2 regions of the Mesorhizobium sp. B2-4-18 genome follow, and region 1 is predicted to be linked to the other one. Evidence: riboswitches for the same ligand, from Rfam matches in the RefSeq annotation. Region 1 holds a riboswitch; the other holds the start of a gene.
What was found. A riboswitch is a leader RNA that binds a small molecule or an ion and turns the genes downstream of it on or off. The one in region 1 is predicted to bind cobalamin.
Positions count from the first base shown of each region.

Region 1 (4,407 bases):
AGATTCTCCACAACGAGCAGATCGTCTCCATACTTTACACCGCCGTGTCCCTGCTCGGCCTGTCGGTGACCTTATTCATGCCGATGCTGATCCGCCGCTTCGCGCGGCGCTGGGTCTACACGGCGGGCGCCTGCCTGCTCGCTATCGGCTCGCTGTTCTTCGTCACCCATACGCTCGCCGGGCAACTGGCCGGGATGCTGTGCCGGGTGATGGGCGCCAGCGCGCTGTCGATCACGCTCAACCTCTACATCATGGATCACATCCGCAAGACCGATTTCATGCAGGCCGAATCGCTGCGCATGGCGTGGTCGATGGTTGCCTGGACCTGCGGGCCGACGCTCGGCATTTTTCTCTATACGCGCTTCGGCATTTGTGCCGCGCATGGCGCGGTGGCGGTGTTCGCCATGGCCTTGCTGGCGCTGTTCTGGACCTATCGGCTGAGCGACAACCAGTCGATCCGCCCGGGCAAGACACGACCGGCCAATCCGCTCGCCAATATCGGCCGCTTCGTCGCCCAGCCGAGGCTGAGATTGGCCTGGCTGATAGCCTTCGGCCGTTCCTGCTTCTGGACGACCTTCTTCGTCTATGGACCGCTGTTCATGGTCATCACCGGCGAGGGTGAATTGGCCGGCGGCCTGCTGGTCTCGGCCGGCAACGCGCTGCTGTTCATGGCGATCTTCTGGGGCAAGGCGGGGAAACGCTTCGGCGGCCGCAGGACCATGACATTTGCCTATTTCGCCATGTCGGCGACGCTGCTGGCGGCTGGTGCCGTGGGCGAAACCGTGCCGTTGCTCACCGGCGCCTTCCTGCTGTGCGGCGCCTTCTTCACCATCGCGCTCGACGCGCTCGGTTCGACCGCCTTCATGCGCTCGGTGCGCTCTTATGAGCGCGCGCAGATGGCGGCGGTCTACCGCACCTATCTCGATTTTTCCGAACTGACGCCGCCGCTGGTCTATTCGGTGGTGCTGGCCTTCTTCGGCCTGGGCTCGGTGTTCGTCACGCTTGGGCTACTGGCAGCCTTTTGCGGCTTCATGACCTGGCGATATCTGCCGAAGTCGCTGTGATCTTCAGGCCTCGGGTGAGCGCGCAGCGTGCCGTTCGCGCACCCAGTTGTGGAAACGGTGCAGGTCGTACTCCTCGGGCATCAGCACGCCAGCTGTATGACGCGTCGAGCGCAGGCCCTTCTGGTTGACCTCGCAGATTGCTGCGTCCTCCTCCAGCACCTGTGTGCCGAAGGCAACGATGTTGTCGATGTCGGTCTCGGCGAGCGCCTCGGGCGCGAACAGCCATTCCGCGGTCAATTCGGTCTGTTCGGGACCGAGCGGCGTAAGCCGCACGGTCCTGACATAGTCGACATGGCCGACGATGAACATCGACGGCAGGCTGGTGGCATAGGTCTGACCGGCGCTGCGTTCCGCCGGCGTCAAGCTCGGGAAGATCGGCCCGTGCGTCTGCCCATCACGCGACCATGTCTCAGCCCCGGCGCGCAGGCCGCCGAAAAATTCCGGCGCGTCATTGTCGGCGTGGCGGAGCCATTCGGGATCGTCATGCCGGCTCATCAGGCCGCGGCCATAGATCGGCACCAGCCGCGACAGGTCCTTGTGGACGCCCGGGCAGTGCAGGCACTCGTTGAAGTTTTCCCAAAAAATCTTCCAGTTGCAGTTCATCACCTTGCGCAGCACGTGCCCTGATACCAGCGTTTCCAGCGGCCAGTTGTCGAAGTCGCCGGAGGCCGGGTCGAAGGAGGATTGCGCCGAGCTGGCGGCATCTTCCGCAAGATTGACGAAGACGAAACCCCGCCACACCGAGAGCGCGACGCGATAAAGCGGGTGATCGGCCTTGTCGAAGCCGTCAGGCAGCGATTTCGACGGCACGCGCACCAGATCGCCACGCAGCGAATAGGACCAGGCATGATACGGGCAGGTGATCAGCCGCGCCTTCAGCCGGCCCTGGCTTTCCTGGCAAAGCTGCGAGCCACGATGCCGGCAGGTGTTGTGGAAGGCATGCAACTCGCCGGTGTCGTCGCGCAGCAGGAGGATTTCCTGCGTACCGACGCGGAAGGTGCGGAACGCCAAAGGCTGGGCAAGGTCGGCCTCGCGGCAGACGAGCAGCCAGTTCCTGTACCAGATGGCGTCGAGATCGCGCTGATAGTTGTCCTGGTCCCAATAGGCCGACGAGGGCAGCGTCGGCTCGGTTCGAGTCAGGCCGTTATAGGGCACGCACTCGCTGGCATTGGGCTGCATGGCTGGTTTCCCGTGAGGGGTGCCAGCCGACACCCGGCCATGAAGTTTGTCAATCGGGACGGGATGAGGGCAGCTTCGCCGATACGGCGCTCCTGCGCTGGCGGCTGTCGGAATTTGGTTTGCCGGGCGCGGCGAATTTCCCTATAGTCCCCGATGTCGTCGGTTCCTTTTTGGAGCCAAGAGGGAATGCGGTGCGGGCAGGAATTCCTGCCCAATGCCGTGGCTGCCCCCGCAACTGTGTGCGGTAGTCCTCTCCATATGCCACTGAAGATTTTTCTTCGGGAAGGTGGGGAAGGGCGCTTATCCGCGAGCCAGGAGACCTGCCGGCGACAGGAAACTGACTTCGATGCCCTCGGGTGGAGGGCGAAAGGACAAGACATGACTACCGCTTCCGTCTCCCTCGGCGCCTCCGTCTCCTCGCAGTCGCGCTTCATGCAGCTCGCGCTTGCGGCGCTGCTCGGCATCTTCGTCGTCGGCTTTGTTGGCTTCTCGCATATCGATGCGGTCCACAATGCTGCCCACGACTATCGCCACTCGATGGCGTTTCCCTGCCACTAACGAGGATCCGACATCATGAATCTGTTTCGCAACGTCGTGTTCGTCGCGGCGATCGCGGGGCTCGTGGCCGGTGTCGTTCTCGCCTGCATGCAGGCCTATGCCACCGTGCCGCTGATCCTCAAGGCGGAAGTCTACGAAAAGGCCGGCGGCGGCCACTACCATGATCACGCGGCCGCACCAGCGGCGACCAATGATGCCATGAGCACGGTGGCGCCCGCTGGGAATGCCATGAGCTCTGCCGCGCCCGCGGGCACCGATGCCGTGACACCGGCGGAGGAAGACGAAGGCTGGGCGCCGGCCGACGGTTTCGAGCGTTTCGCCTTTAGCGTGGTTGCCAATATCGTCACCGGCATCGGCTTCGCACTGGTCCTGGTCGCGGTTTCCGAGTTCTTCGGCGGCGTCGGCAACTGGCGCCAGGGTGTGTTCTGGGGTTTGGCCGGCTTTGCCGTGTTCACACTGGCACCGGGTCTCGGACTGCAGCCGGAACTGCCGGCAATGCCGGCGGCCGATCTTCTGCCGCGCCAGATCTGGTGGACGGCGACGGCGGCCGCGACCGCGATCGGCCTAGGCCTGATCGTGTTTCGCAGATCGCTGCCATTGACCATCCTCGCCGTCTTGCTGATCGTCGCGCCGCATGTCGTCGGCGCGCCGCAGCCCGACAGTTTCGAAACACCGATCCCGGAAGGCCTGCACCATCAGTTCGTGGTGGCGGTGACGGTGACCAATCTGGTGTTCTGGCTGGTGCTCGGCGCGATCGTGGGCGTGGTGCGCAGGCGCTTCACCGGCATGGCGACCAGCCTGCGCGACAGCTTTGCCTGATCGCGGCAGGCTGACCTTCATCATCGGTGGTGCGCGCTCCGGCAAGAGCGCGCACGCCGAAACCCTGATGACGGCATTGCCCTCGCCATGGGCCTATATCGCCACGGCGCAAGCCCATGACGACGAGATGCGCGAGCGCATCGCGCTGCACCGCTCGCGGCGCGGTGAGGGCTGGTCGACCACCGATGCGCCACTCGACCTCGCCGAAGCGCTGGAGGCGTTGCCAGACGGGCAGCCGGTGCTTGTCGACTGCCTGACGCTGTGGCTGACCAATCACATGCTGGCCGATCACGACGTCGAGGCCGCGTGCCGGCGGCTGGCGGACGTGCTGTCTCGGCCGCGCGGACCGTGGTTCGTGGTGACGAACGAGGTCGGGCAAGGCATCGTGCCCGACAACGCGCTGGCGCGTCGGTTTCGTGACGATGCCGGCCGGCTCAACCAGCGGGTCGCGGCAGTAGCCGACACGGTGTTGCTCATGGTGGCGGGGCTACCGCTCAAGGTGAAGTGAAATGACCGATATCGACGACAAGGATGAAGAACGCCATCGCGCCAAGATGGCCAAGCGCAAGGCAGTGCAGGACGCCGAGGTTGCGGGCAAGACGATCGAGAAAGGGTTGCTGATCGTTAACACCGGTCCCGGCAAGGGCAAGACCACGGCCGCCTTCGGTCTCGCGCTGCGCGTGCTCGGCTACGGCAAGCGCGTCGGCGTCGTCCAGTTCATCAAGGGCAAGTGGCACACCGGCGAGAAGGACGCCTTTGCCGTCTTTGGCGACCGTGTCGTCTGGCA
Region 1 covers NZ_VFUW01000002.1:417,501-421,907, reverse strand. The annotation lists gene FJ527_RS05565 (MFS transporter) at 1-1,064, shown strand, start outside; gene FJ527_RS05560 (aromatic ring-hydroxylating dioxygenase subunit alpha) at 1,068-2,243, opposite strand; cobalamin riboswitch at 2,387-2,586, shown strand; gene FJ527_RS05555 (CbtB domain-containing protein) at 2,622-2,801, shown strand; gene FJ527_RS05550 (CbtA family protein) at 2,817-3,620, shown strand; gene cobU (bifunctional adenosylcobinamide kinase/adenosylcobinamide-phosphate guanylyltransferase) at 3,613-4,128, shown strand; gene cobO (cob(I)yrinic acid a,c-diamide adenosyltransferase) at 4,130-4,407, shown strand, end outside.

Region 2 (4,407 bases), on a different contig from region 1:
GCGTCGATGGATGATTTCACCGCGTCGGCCGGGCTGACGCGCGGCGCCCTTTACCATCACTTCGGCGACAAGAAGGGACTGCTTGAGGCGGTTATCGCCGAAATCGACGCGGAAATGGCGGCCCGGGTGAATGAGGTCGCGTCGCGGGCGCCGACCCGCTGGCAGCATTTCGTCGACGAATGCACCACCTATATCGAAATGGCGCTGGAGCCGGAAATCCAGCGCATCATGTTCCGGGATGGTCCGGCTGTGCTGGGCGATCCGGCACTGTGGTCGAATGCCAATGCCTGCGTCGGTTCAATGACCGATCATCTGACAGCGCTGCAGCGGGAAGGGGTGGTCGTCCCCGGCGTCGACCCGGAGTCGGCAGCGCGGCTGATCAATGGGGCGAGCAGCCAGGCCGCGCAGCGCATCGCCAATTCGCAAGATCCCGAAACGACATCGAAGATGGTGGTGGCCGCGTTCAAGCAATTGCTCGAAGGCCTGCTGAAAAAGCCGGAAGCGCTTTCAAGATGAACCACCATGGCAGTCCCGCCACTGCCTGCAATTGACAATAGCCGGTTTGAGCGCATCCTCCGCAGCCATCTCTGAGGGGAGATTCGGGGCATGTGGGATTTCGATATCGGCAGGTCGGTGTCCATCATGATGCGGACCTGGCCTTTCATTGTCTTTCGCATGATCGTCTATTTCGGCATCACGCTGGCCTACATCGTGGCCACCGGCACCGGCGCCTCCGTCGGCTATGGCGTCGGCCATATTTCTACCGATCCCGACGGACCATTGTCTTTTGCGATGTGGGGTGGCGTGGTCGGTTTCGGCATCGTCTCGATCGCCGTCTACTGGATCCGCGAATACATCCTCTACGTCGTCAAGGCGGGCCATATCGCCGTCATGGTGCATCTGATCGACGGCAATGATATTCCCCACGGCCAGAACCAGATCGCCTACGCGAAAGAAGTCGTGACCGAGCGTTTTGCCGAGGCCAATATCCTTTTCGTCGTCGACCAATTGGTCAAGGGCGCCATACGCGCCATCACCGGCCTGCTCGGCGGCATCGCGGCCTTCCTGCCCATTCCTGGCCTGAGCGGCCTGGTTTCGTTCCTCAACACGGTGATTCGCCTGTCGCTGACCTATGTCGACGAGATCATTCTCGGCTACAACATCCGCATCAGTTCGTCCTCGCCGTTCGAAACCGCGCGCCAAGGCGTTGTGCTCTACGCCCAGAACGGCAAGACCATGGTCAAGAATGCCGTCTGGCTAGGGGTCATCATGTGGGGCGTGTCGTTCGTGATTTTCCTGCTGATGCTGGCTCCGGCAGCCGCTATTCTTTACGTCATGCCCGGGCAGCTCGCCGGCTGGGCTTTCGTGCTGGCAATCGTCTTTGCCTGGGCTTTCAAGGCGGCCTTCATTGAGCCGTTCGCCATTGCCTGCCTGATGCAGGTCTATTTCAAGACCATCGAGGGTCAGGTGCCCGATGCCGCCTGGGACGCCAGGCTGGCCGAAGCCTCGTCGAAGTTCAGGGAACTCAAGGACAAGGCGCTCTCCACTTTCGGCGGTTCGCGCTGGGGCACGGCCGGCGCGACGCGCTGATCGGCTAGGCTCGCGGGCGCACCGGCGGCGGTACCGAGGCGCGCCACTGCTGATTTGAGCGGCGCTTCGCCTTGTCCGCGAAAAGTCTCGCTCATGATAAGCTCGGGCAACGGCAGCCGCCGGCCCCAGCCGTGTGTTTCGAGATCCGGCTTCGGTGCGAATTCGGAAACGCGGCCGACGCAGAGATAGGCGATCGGCGTCACTTGATCGGGAATGGCCAGCAAGCTTTTCAGCGCTTGCGCCTCGATGATGCTGACCCAGCCGACGCCGACGCCCTCGGCGCGTGCCGCCAGCCAGAAATTCTGCACGGCGCAGACCGTGCTGTAGAGATCCATCTCCGGATTGTGCCAGCGCCCCAGCGGCGAGCCTTTCGAGCGCTCGCGGTCGCAGGTGATGCAGATGTTGAGCGCGCTTTCGCAAATGCCTTCCAGCTTAAGCTTGCGGTAGAGCGCCTGCCGTTCTGCCTCGATTTCAGGCAGTTCCCGTTCTCGCGCGGCCAGGAACAGGTCGCGCACTTCCGCCCGCCGCGCGGCATCGCGAATGACGATGAAATTCCAAGGTTGCATGAAGCCGACCGATGGCGCGTGGTGGGCGGCAAGCAGCAGCCGCGCCAGCACCTCGTCGTCGATGGCCTCCGATGTAAAATGGCTGCGGACGTCGCGCCGCGTGAAGATGGCGCGGTAAACAGCGTCGCGCGCAATCTGGTCAAATCCATCGCCCATTGGAGTGGTCATAGCTTCCGGCATCGCTTGTCCCCTTGCGATTGCAATCGATGTCATCCGCCTGACCATGCGGATGACGATGCCTGCCAGGCCGGTCTTCTGGCTCGGGATCAACCCGCGTCCGGTGCCTTCCCGTCATCGACAGTGGCATTTACCGGCGCGGTCCCCCTCACAGCGTTGGGCACGCCACGGAGTTCAACCGTGTTCCCGATTCTCCCGCCAGGGCATTTGCAGCCAAGTGGAATCACTTGGCGTCGCAAAATGCGGCTAAAACAAACAGCCCGGCGGGCACCAGGCAGTGGTTGCGACCTTACGCCGAAGGGCCGGCGCCGCCAATGCCCGCAGCGACATGAATGGACGCAGGTTCGATTTTCCCCAGCGATCAAGCCGCAACGCATGGCCATCACGACGCCGGGGCACTAGATAGGGGGCATGGCCACCCGTCTCTACACGCACCCGATCTTTCTCGAACACATCACGCCGCCCGGTCACCCCGAGCGGCCCGACCGCCTGCGCGCCATCGAGCGCGTGCTCGACGACGAAGCTTTTGCCACGCTTGACCGCGTCGAGGCACCGCACGGCGACGAGGCGACCATCCTCTACGCGCATCCCGCCGATTTCGTCGCGCGTGTCCGCGCCGCCATCCCCGACGAAGGCATTGCCCGCATCGACGCCGACACCACCGCCAGCCCGAAAAGCTGGCAAGCGGTGATTACGGCGATCGGTGCCGCCAATGCTGCCGTCGACGACGTCTTTGCGGGCCGCGCCGACAACGTTTTCGTCGCCGCCCGTCCGCCCGGCCACCATGCCGAAAAGACCACGGCCATGGGTTTCTGCTTCTTTAACACGGCGGCAATCGCAGCGCGCCATGCGCAGAAGAAGCACGGCGCCGAGCGTGTCGCGGTCGTCGACTGGGACGTGCACCACGGCAACGGCACGCAGGATATTTTTTGGGACGATCCCTCGGTGCTCTATTGCTCGACGCACCAGATGCCGCTTTATCCCGGCACGGGCGCGAAGAGTGAGACCGGCGCCGGCAACATCGTCAATGCGCCGCTGGCGCCTCGGACGGGCAGCGAGGTGTTTCGCGATGCGTTCCTGTCGCGCGTGCTGCCGGCACTCGACAATTTCGCGCCGGATCTGATTATCGTTTCGGCCGGCTTCGACGCGCACCATCGCGACCCGCTGGCGGAAATCAATCTGACCGAGGACGATTTCGACTGGGCGACCGGCCAGCTGATGCAGCGCGCCGCAATCCACGGCGGTAACCGGCTCGTCAGCCTGCTCGAGGGCGGCTACGATCTGCAGGGATTGGCATTTTCGGTCGCCGCCCATGTCGGGCGACTGATGAAAGGATGAATGATGACCGGTGAGATCAACGAAGACGTCAAGGCGATGAGCTTTGAACAGGCACTCGACGCACTGGAGAAGATCGTCGATGATCTGGAGCGTGGCGACGTACCGCTCGACCAGTCGATCCGGATTTACGAGCGCGGCGAGGCGCTGAAGGTTCATTGCGACCGGCTGCTGAAGGCCGCCGAGGACAAGGTCGAGAAGATCAGGCTGTCGCGCGACGGCAAGCCGGTTGGAACCGAGCCGCTCGACGCGGACTGAGGTCCGGAGCAGCCTTACCGGTTTTTGGACACGATCATCATTGAGGATACAGTTCGTCCCGATTGAAACGGACAAGAGGAGATACGGAAGCGATGTGCAGAAACATCAAGACCCTGTTCAATTTTGATCCGCCGGCAACCAACGACGAAGTCCGCGACGCGGCACTGCAGTTTGTCCGCAAGCTGAGCGGCACGACGCGGCCTTCTGCCAAGAACCAGCATGCGTTCGATCATGCCGTCGAAGCCATCGCGGCATCCGCACGCGAATTGCTCGATTCCCTCGAAACCCACCAGCATCCGCGCAATCGCGAAGAGGTGGCAGCCAAATTAAAAGCAAAAGCGGCGATCCGGTTCGCCTGATATGCCCAAGCGCCCACTGACCGCTGACGAGGAGAGTTCATGAGCTTCTTCCCCGGCAAGGACCCTGAGGCCGGCGATGCCTTCGCCAGCGACCAGATCGAGCTGATGGTTATCCCTAACGC
Region 2 covers NZ_VFUW01000005.1:47,236-51,642, reverse strand. The annotation lists gene FJ527_RS13555 (TetR/AcrR family transcriptional regulator) at 1-516, shown strand, start outside; gene FJ527_RS13550 (hypothetical protein) at 607-1,590, shown strand; partial or broken gene bluB (5,6-dimethylbenzimidazole synthase) at 1,707-2,312, opposite strand; cobalamin riboswitch at 2,384-2,566, opposite strand; gene FJ527_RS13540 (histone deacetylase family protein) at 2,745-3,671, shown strand; gene FJ527_RS13535 (exodeoxyribonuclease VII small subunit) at 3,675-3,926, shown strand; gene FJ527_RS13530 (DUF2277 domain-containing protein) at 4,019-4,285, shown strand; gene FJ527_RS13525 (pirin family protein) at 4,325-4,407, shown strand, end outside.
Region 2: it holds a riboswitch for cobalamin, as region 1 does, so the genes downstream of both, bluB (5,6-dimethylbenzimidazole synthase) here and FJ527_RS05555 (CbtB domain-containing protein) in region 1, are expected to answer to the same signal.